DNA from 2 places in the Paenibacillus sp. Y412MC10 genome. Region 1 is predicted to be linked to the other one. Evidence: riboswitches for the same ligand, from Rfam matches in the RefSeq annotation. Region 1 holds a riboswitch; the other holds the start of a gene.
What was found. A riboswitch is a leader RNA that binds a small molecule or an ion and turns the genes downstream of it on or off. The one in region 1 is predicted to bind cyclic di-AMP.
Positions count from the first base shown of each region.

Region 2: linked by a shared signal. The riboswitch ahead of GYMC10_RS19420 (C40 family peptidase) and the one ahead of GYMC10_RS29610 (APC family permease) in region 1 are both predicted to bind cyclic di-AMP.

Region 1 is NC_013406.1:6,690,312-6,693,863, reverse strand. Features, by position in the region: gene GYMC10_RS29610 (APC family permease) at 1-1,540, opposite strand, end outside; cyclic di-AMP (ydaO/yuaA leader) riboswitch at 1,707-1,901, opposite strand; gene GYMC10_RS29605 (molybdopterin-dependent oxidoreductase) at 2,358-3,552, shown strand, end outside.
Region 2 is NC_013406.1:4,499,887-4,503,438, reverse strand. Features, by position in the region: gene GYMC10_RS19430 (ROK family protein) at 1-685, shown strand, start outside; gene GYMC10_RS19425 (hypothetical protein) at 990-1,517, opposite strand; cyclic di-AMP (ydaO/yuaA leader) riboswitch at 1,780-1,913, shown strand; gene GYMC10_RS19420 (C40 family peptidase) at 1,917-2,393, shown strand; gene GYMC10_RS19415 (stalk domain-containing protein) at 2,513-3,552, opposite strand, start outside.

The DNA.
Region 1 (3,552 bases):
CCTCCTCCCGCTCGAACGGCACGTACACCGCGATGATTTGGCCCGCTCCCAGCGATTTGGCGTAATTCAGCGAGTTCTCCACCACATGCGTGATTCCTGCCACAGGCAGGATGATGACATTCCCCTCAATCGGCTTAACCGGCTCGCAAGTCGTAATCCGGAGCTGGTCCGCTACCGCCTCGTAATGCTTGCGGATCCGGGTGAAAATCCAGATGATCAGCGGCAGGAATATCAGCACGGTCCACACCTGGGCGAATTTCGTAAAGAAGAAGATCATGGTCACGATAAAGCTGATGCATGCGCCGGTGGTGTTAATGATCAGCTTGACGATCCAGCCTTCAGGCTTTTCCCGAATCCATTTCACCATCATCCCCGTCTGGGAGAGGGTAAACGGGATAAACACGCCGACGGCATACAGCGGAATCAGATGCTCGGTTTTGCCTTCAAAAGCCAGCAGCAGCAGAATGGAGAAAAATCCAAGAATAATGATTCCGTTCGAGTATCCCAGACGGTCGCCGCGGACGGTGAACATTCTAGGAATGAACTTATCCTTCGCCAGATTGACGGCCAGCAGGGGAAAAGCGGAATACCCCGTGTTGGCGGCGAGGATCAGAATTAAGGCCGTTGTCCCTTGTATGAAGTAATAAAGCGCATTTCGCCCGAAGGTATGCTCGGCAATTTGGGAAACGACCGTGACTTGTTCGCTGGGACTGACCCCATAGTAATAAGCCAGGAAAACGATGCCCGAAAATAACAGGGCCAGCAGCGATCCCATCGCCACCAGAGTTTTGGCGGCGTTATTCGGGGCCGGGTCTTTGAAATTCGGAATGGCATTGGAAATCGCCTCCACGCCGGTCAGGGCGGAGCTGCCCGAGGCAAATGCGCGCAGGAGCAGGAACAAGCTCAGCCCGGCTACGGGCGTGCCGATCGGCGTATGAAGCTCCGGAGACGCATGGCCTGTGGCAATGTTGAATATCCCTACCCCGATCAGGATAAATAACGCAAGCACGAACAGGTAAACCGGATAAGCCAATATGGAGGCCGACTCCGTAACTCCTCTTAAATTCAATACGGTCAAGCATAGAACGAACACGATGGAGATCGGCAGATTATAGGCGTGTAATTCCGGAAAAGCCGACGTGATCGCATCCGTCCCGGCCGACACGCTGACCGAAACCGTCAGGATATAGTCCACGAGCAAGGAACCGCCGGCCACCAGCCCCGGGTACATGCCCAAATTCCGTTTGGACACGACATATGCGCCGCCGCCGTGCGGATAGGAGAAAATAATTTGTCTGTACGACAGGATAAGTGCCAGCAATAAGACCAGGACGCCGACGGCAATCGGTATGGAATACCAATAGGCAGCTGCCCCTACGGTCATCAACACAATGAGGATTTGTTCCGGGCCATAGGCCACGGACGATAGCGCATCGGATGACAGGATGGCCAGCGCCTTGGTTTTATTCAGCTTTTGTTCGCCTAATTCCGTTGATTTAAGCGGTCTTCCGATGAGGAAGCGCTTGATTGAGGATAACATGGTTGTTTTTCACCGCCGCTTAAGATTAAGTTCATGGTAGAAGCTCCCGGAACGGACTTCTATCGGTGTTTTTTATATGCTGGACATAGGAACGGTCACCATGCCTATGCTGATTTTTGGCAAACAAAAAACACAGGTTAGAACCCTGTGTTTGATCACAAGTTCACAACCCTCCCGATCAACGCTGACGAGGTTAGCTGTCGGATTCGGGCGGTGAGAGTCGCCCTACCTGATTCCATCGCGGCGTACGTACGCGACGCATCAGGATTCACCCCATAGTATGGTTGAAGGATCCTATAGGTATCCCTCCATACGGTTGGTTCCCCCGCTTTCCATCATGGAAATTAAGCGAATGTCATGTGAATATGAAGAATGTTTTCGAAGCTGAATAGTATATTACGCCTGCTCCAATCGTTTGTAAAACATCCTCCAACGATCATTCGAACAGAATTATTTATAAAAAATGACAGATAAGCGCTTACATAAAGACGTGGCTTTGACAGGCTTTTTATTTTGCATGTTTACTGCGAAAATCACGAGTTTCTATAATATGGAGGATTAGGAGTGGGGAACAAATTCGCCATGCCGGTCTCGGGGGAGGAGACACTGGCATGGCGAATTTTTTTGGGAGTGGTCCATGATTCGGCAAGGAAGAGAAAGGGTCTGGTTTCCTCTTCTTTGCTCTTGATAGGAATATACCCGGGGGGGAGAAAAGTGAATCACCTGATTAGAAAAAAATGTATGACTTTACTGGAACCCCGATTTTCTTTTAAGATAAAGGGATATGATGCAGCCGAGCATAGGGGGGAAGTACGAAATGACTCAAGCGATGATTCATCAGGAAAACGGCGTATTTCCGGCGGTATGTCCGTTGGATTGTCCCGATACATGCGGCCTGCTGCTGCATAAAGAGAACGGAAAAATCGTCAAGGTGACCGGTAATCCGGAGCATCCGATTACGCAGGGAGCCATCTGCAATAAAGTCCGTAATATGGCACACCGGGTGTATCATCCGGAACGCGTGCTCTATCCGCTGCGAAGAGTAGGTCCCAAGGGTGAGGGCGCCTTCGAGCGGATCAGCTGGGACGAAGCCATTCAGGAGATTGCCGGACGCTATAAGGGCTTGATCGAGGAATACGGCTCCGAGAGCATCCTGCCCTACAGCTTCTACGGCAATATGGGGATATTGAGCGTCGACGGCATGGACCGCAGATTCTTCAACAGGCTGGGTGCCAGCCGCCTGAAGCAGTCGATCTGCAATTCCGCGGGCAATGAGGGCTGGAAATCCGTGATGGGGTTTAATGGGGGAACCGTTCCGGAGGACACCGTACGAGCCGACGTCATCCTCGTCTGGGGCGGCAACATCGTCAGCACCAATATGCACCAGATGGTGATTGCAGAGAAAGCGCGCAAAGCCGGTGCCAAGGTCGTTGTGATCGATGTCCACAAGAACCAGACGGGGCAATGGGCCGACTGGTTCATTCCGCTGTATCCAGGCACGGATGCGGCGCTGGCCGTCGGTCTCATGCACATCATGTTCCGCGACGGCATGGTGAATGAGGAATTTCTCCGGAAGTATACGATTGGCCATGAAGCCTTGCGCGAGCACGTCAAAGAATACACGCCGGAGCACGTTTCTTCCATTACCGGCATCTCGATCGAGGATATCGAGAAATTGGCCGAGCTCTACGGCCGGGCCGATACCTCCTACATCCATATCGGCAACGGACTTCAGCATCACGACAACGGCGGCTTGACGGTGCGAAGCATTGCCGCGCTTCCCGCATTGACCGGACAATGGCTGAAGCGGGGCGGAGGGGCCGCCAAGTCGAACGGCGGTTACAACAGCATGGATAGCGACGCGCTTGAGCGTCCCGATCTCCGGCCGAATCCCGAAGCGCGCACGATTAACATGAACCGGATCGGCGAAGCGCTTGCCATGACCGAACAGCCGATTAAGTCGCTCTTCGTTTATTGCAGCAATCCGCTGGTTGTGGCTCCCGATACCGAGC
Region 2 (3,552 bases), 2.2 Mb from region 1:
TTTGCCGGAATGGACCAACGTCCCTCTCAAAGCCTGGATGGAACGAGATCTGAATACGGAAGTACAAGTGCTGAATGATGCCAATGCAGCCGCATGGGGCGAATATGTAAGAGGTGCCGGCCGAGGGTCGACGAACATGGTTTACGTGACGCTCAGCACAGGCATCGGTTCAGGCATCGTGCTGGATGGCAAGCTGTTTCTGGGCAGCAATTCCTTTGCAGGGGAACTTGGGCATCATATCATTGATCCCAGCGGTCCGCAGTGCAATTGCGGCAGCCATGGCTGCTGGGAGGTGTTTGCTTCAGGAACGGCCATCGGCCTGGCAGCATCCCAGCGGATGCTTACCCAGACCAGCGTTATTTCTGAACTGGCCGCAGCCGATGGAGGCGTGAACGCCAGGCATGTATTCGAGGCTAAACGTCTTCATGACCCCGTCGCAGTGGAGGTCATCGATCGTGCCGTCTATTACATGGCACTTGGACTGGTTAACGTCATTCACAGCTTCAACCCCGATCGCATCGTGGTTGGCGGGGGTGTGAGCAGAGCAGGCGAGCTTCTTTTCCCGCAGCTTCGGGAAATGACGGATAAGCTGGTCATGCCGTCCTATCTAGGAACCTACGAGATCGTTCCTGCGGGACTGCGGGACGATGTTGGCCTGGTGGGAGCCGCAGCCTTGTTCCAATAATATATTCGTAAGAAAAGGCAACAAAAGCCGCCCTCAAGGGCGGCTTTCTGATTATTCATGAAGAGAGCGGGAAACGGAGCGATCATATTTGCGTAAGCGAAGTCCGTAACTTGTGACAGGTGATAGGCGTAAACCGTAAGCCGTCATCCGTTTTCACTGGAGTCGAGTTTTTGGTTTCCTATTAGGTTTGTTTGTATCCGACAAACAATAAGCGGTTGCCCGCACTTTCCCGCCCGCCGACGGAAGCCGCCGGCTCCAAACCCGCACGCGAGGCGGCCTGCAGGCTTGGAGCCGGCGGCTTCCGCTATTCCATGTATTTTGATGCGTCGAACGTAATCATGCTCGTATGGTTGGCATGCTCGATCAGTGAGGAGAGCCTGGTCACTTCGCGTTCCTTCTTGCGCGCCTGCGCCTGATAAGCTTCCGGATCGTATAAGGCCACGTTAAACAGCGTTACGGCGCCATCTCCGCTTCCCCGGCCGCTCTGGCGCTCCAGCTTCTTGCGGGAGCCGAGATGGGCAAGCTGTCCGATATCGCTGCGCATTTGTTTGGCGAGCTCGATCGCCTCCATGATGGTCATGTCGGAGCCGTTCCAACTAATGGTCTGCGTCGTGTTGGAGATTGCCATCAGCAGATCCAGCTTTCTGTAATCCGCTGCGGCGGCTTCGATCTCTTCCGTAATGGCATCCACGCTGCGTGCAGGATACTCCGCCGTTTCCCCTTTTTCAATGATCGTGCTGCTGTTGTTCAAGCGTTCCGACATCAATTGATTCATGAGACGGTTGATTGCTGCCCGGACTGCCAAAGCTTCAGCCATCGTAATTTGACTCATAAGCGAAGGATCACCTCTTTGATTTCTTGTCTGAATATGTAAACGTTCCGAACTGCAAAAAAGTTGCATGCCCGTTAACAAAACGTCGCCGGAGGTTCGATGGAGTGTTACATAATTGTCATGAGTATACGAGATGGCATAATGAAAAAACATGAAAATTTTCAGCCTATACGACATTGATTAACATATAGTGATAGATTTCTAGGATATTATTGACAGCATCCTTGCTTGTATACTATATTAAGAGAAGGTTACAAAATGTTAATGAATTTTGCCGAATTTCGTTTGTGAAAACGGGGGAACCGTCTTGGGTGAATTATTCTTGTACCATAGAGAGTATAGGGAACCTTCAACCGAACCCTTAGCTAACTCCGTAGGCATCGAAGGAGAGAACGTATTTTGAAGAAATTTGTCATCACATTGCTTGGGTCTGCAATTATTTTTTCTTCTGGTGCCGTATCAGCTTATGCTGATCAACAACCGAATTTTCAGCATCAAGTGAAGCAATTGGTAGGAACGCCTTATAAATGGGGCGGAACAACGACAAGCGGATTTGATTGCTCCGGATTTATTCTGTATATGTTTAGAAATTTCGACATGGATCTTCCGCGCACATCCCAGAGTCAGGCTAAAGCCGGGGTTCATGTGGATCGCGAGGATCTGAGAGTCGGAGATTTGGTATTCTTCAATACAAGCGGCAGCGGCATTTCCCATGCGGGCGTTTACATTGGAGATGGACAATTTGCGCATGCTTCCAGCAGCAAGGGCGTAAGAATCAGCAAGCTTAGCGACTCCTATTACGAACCGCGTTATGTTACGGCGCGCCGTGTATTGAGTCAAGAGAACTATGCTAAACTGGTAGGAAGCGCAAGCTAATTGGAATACGCAGTTTAGAGTTCGATACATAACCGGAAAGCCTGACAAGAGATGATCTTGTCAGGCTTTCTTTTTTATTGAAGATCATAATTTGGGTCTCTACGAAAGGACTCACTAGATTATTCCTTTACGACAGAGGCATTCACGGCGGCTTCCATGCCATTATTATAGGAACGGAACAAGCCCAGACGCCAGAAGGCGGCACCTTTCAGATCATAGCGCTTGGCCAAGCCGAGCTTATCGTCGACGGATGTGGCCGTTTCGCTGCTTAAGCTGATGCCGAGCAGGAGCTTCTGCTTAGGAACGCCTGCCTGAAGTGCCTGCTGAATGGCTTGGTCCACCAGACTGTTGGGTTCAGGAACCTGGGCTTTGGTGCCAACCGGATTGTACTGATACGCCATGACGATGAGATCATCGGCAAGGGAGGCCAGCGTCTTGTAATCATAGCCTTTATAGGCGCTGTTCAATGGCGGAACGGCTAAGGACAGAGCAATGTCGCTCGGCAATGCGGCTTTCAATTGCTTGACGTAATCATTAAGCAGCTTCTGCTGCTTCGCGGCATCCAGTTTAAAACCGAGCCCTTCGAAATCAAGCACCACGCCGCCGAATCCGTTATCCGCCACCGCAGTCGTGATGCCCTCAATGGACTTTTGGCGAAGGCTGCTGTCGCTGAGGACTTTGGTTAATTCGCCGTTTCCGTCCAAAGCGTAAACCATAAGGTACGGTTTAATCTCCCGATCCGCAGCATCCGCAACAATCGATTGCGGAGTCACGTCGCCGGCCGCCGCAGGCAGACGATACTCGTCGCCTTGAAGCGTAAACTGACCTTCCCGATCAATGCGGCTCCAGCCGAAGGCGACTGAATTCATGGATGCTACGAGATCCCGCTCTTGGAAAGATTGCAAAGCGTAAAAGGCTCTTAGATGCATTTCGCGCTGCGGCGACACGAGGGAGACCGTGCGAGTCGCCTGATTCCAGCCGACATTAACGCCGAATTGGCTGCTGAACGAGCTGAGCGGAATCAGAACGCGGCCTTCCCGCTGGACAGGGGGAGCGGCCAGCTTCACTTTTTTACCGTTGACGGTTGCGCTCGAGCTCCCGACTTGAAGCAGCACTTCCGTCGTTTGACCTTTCACCTCGCCAATGGCCTTCACCGTTT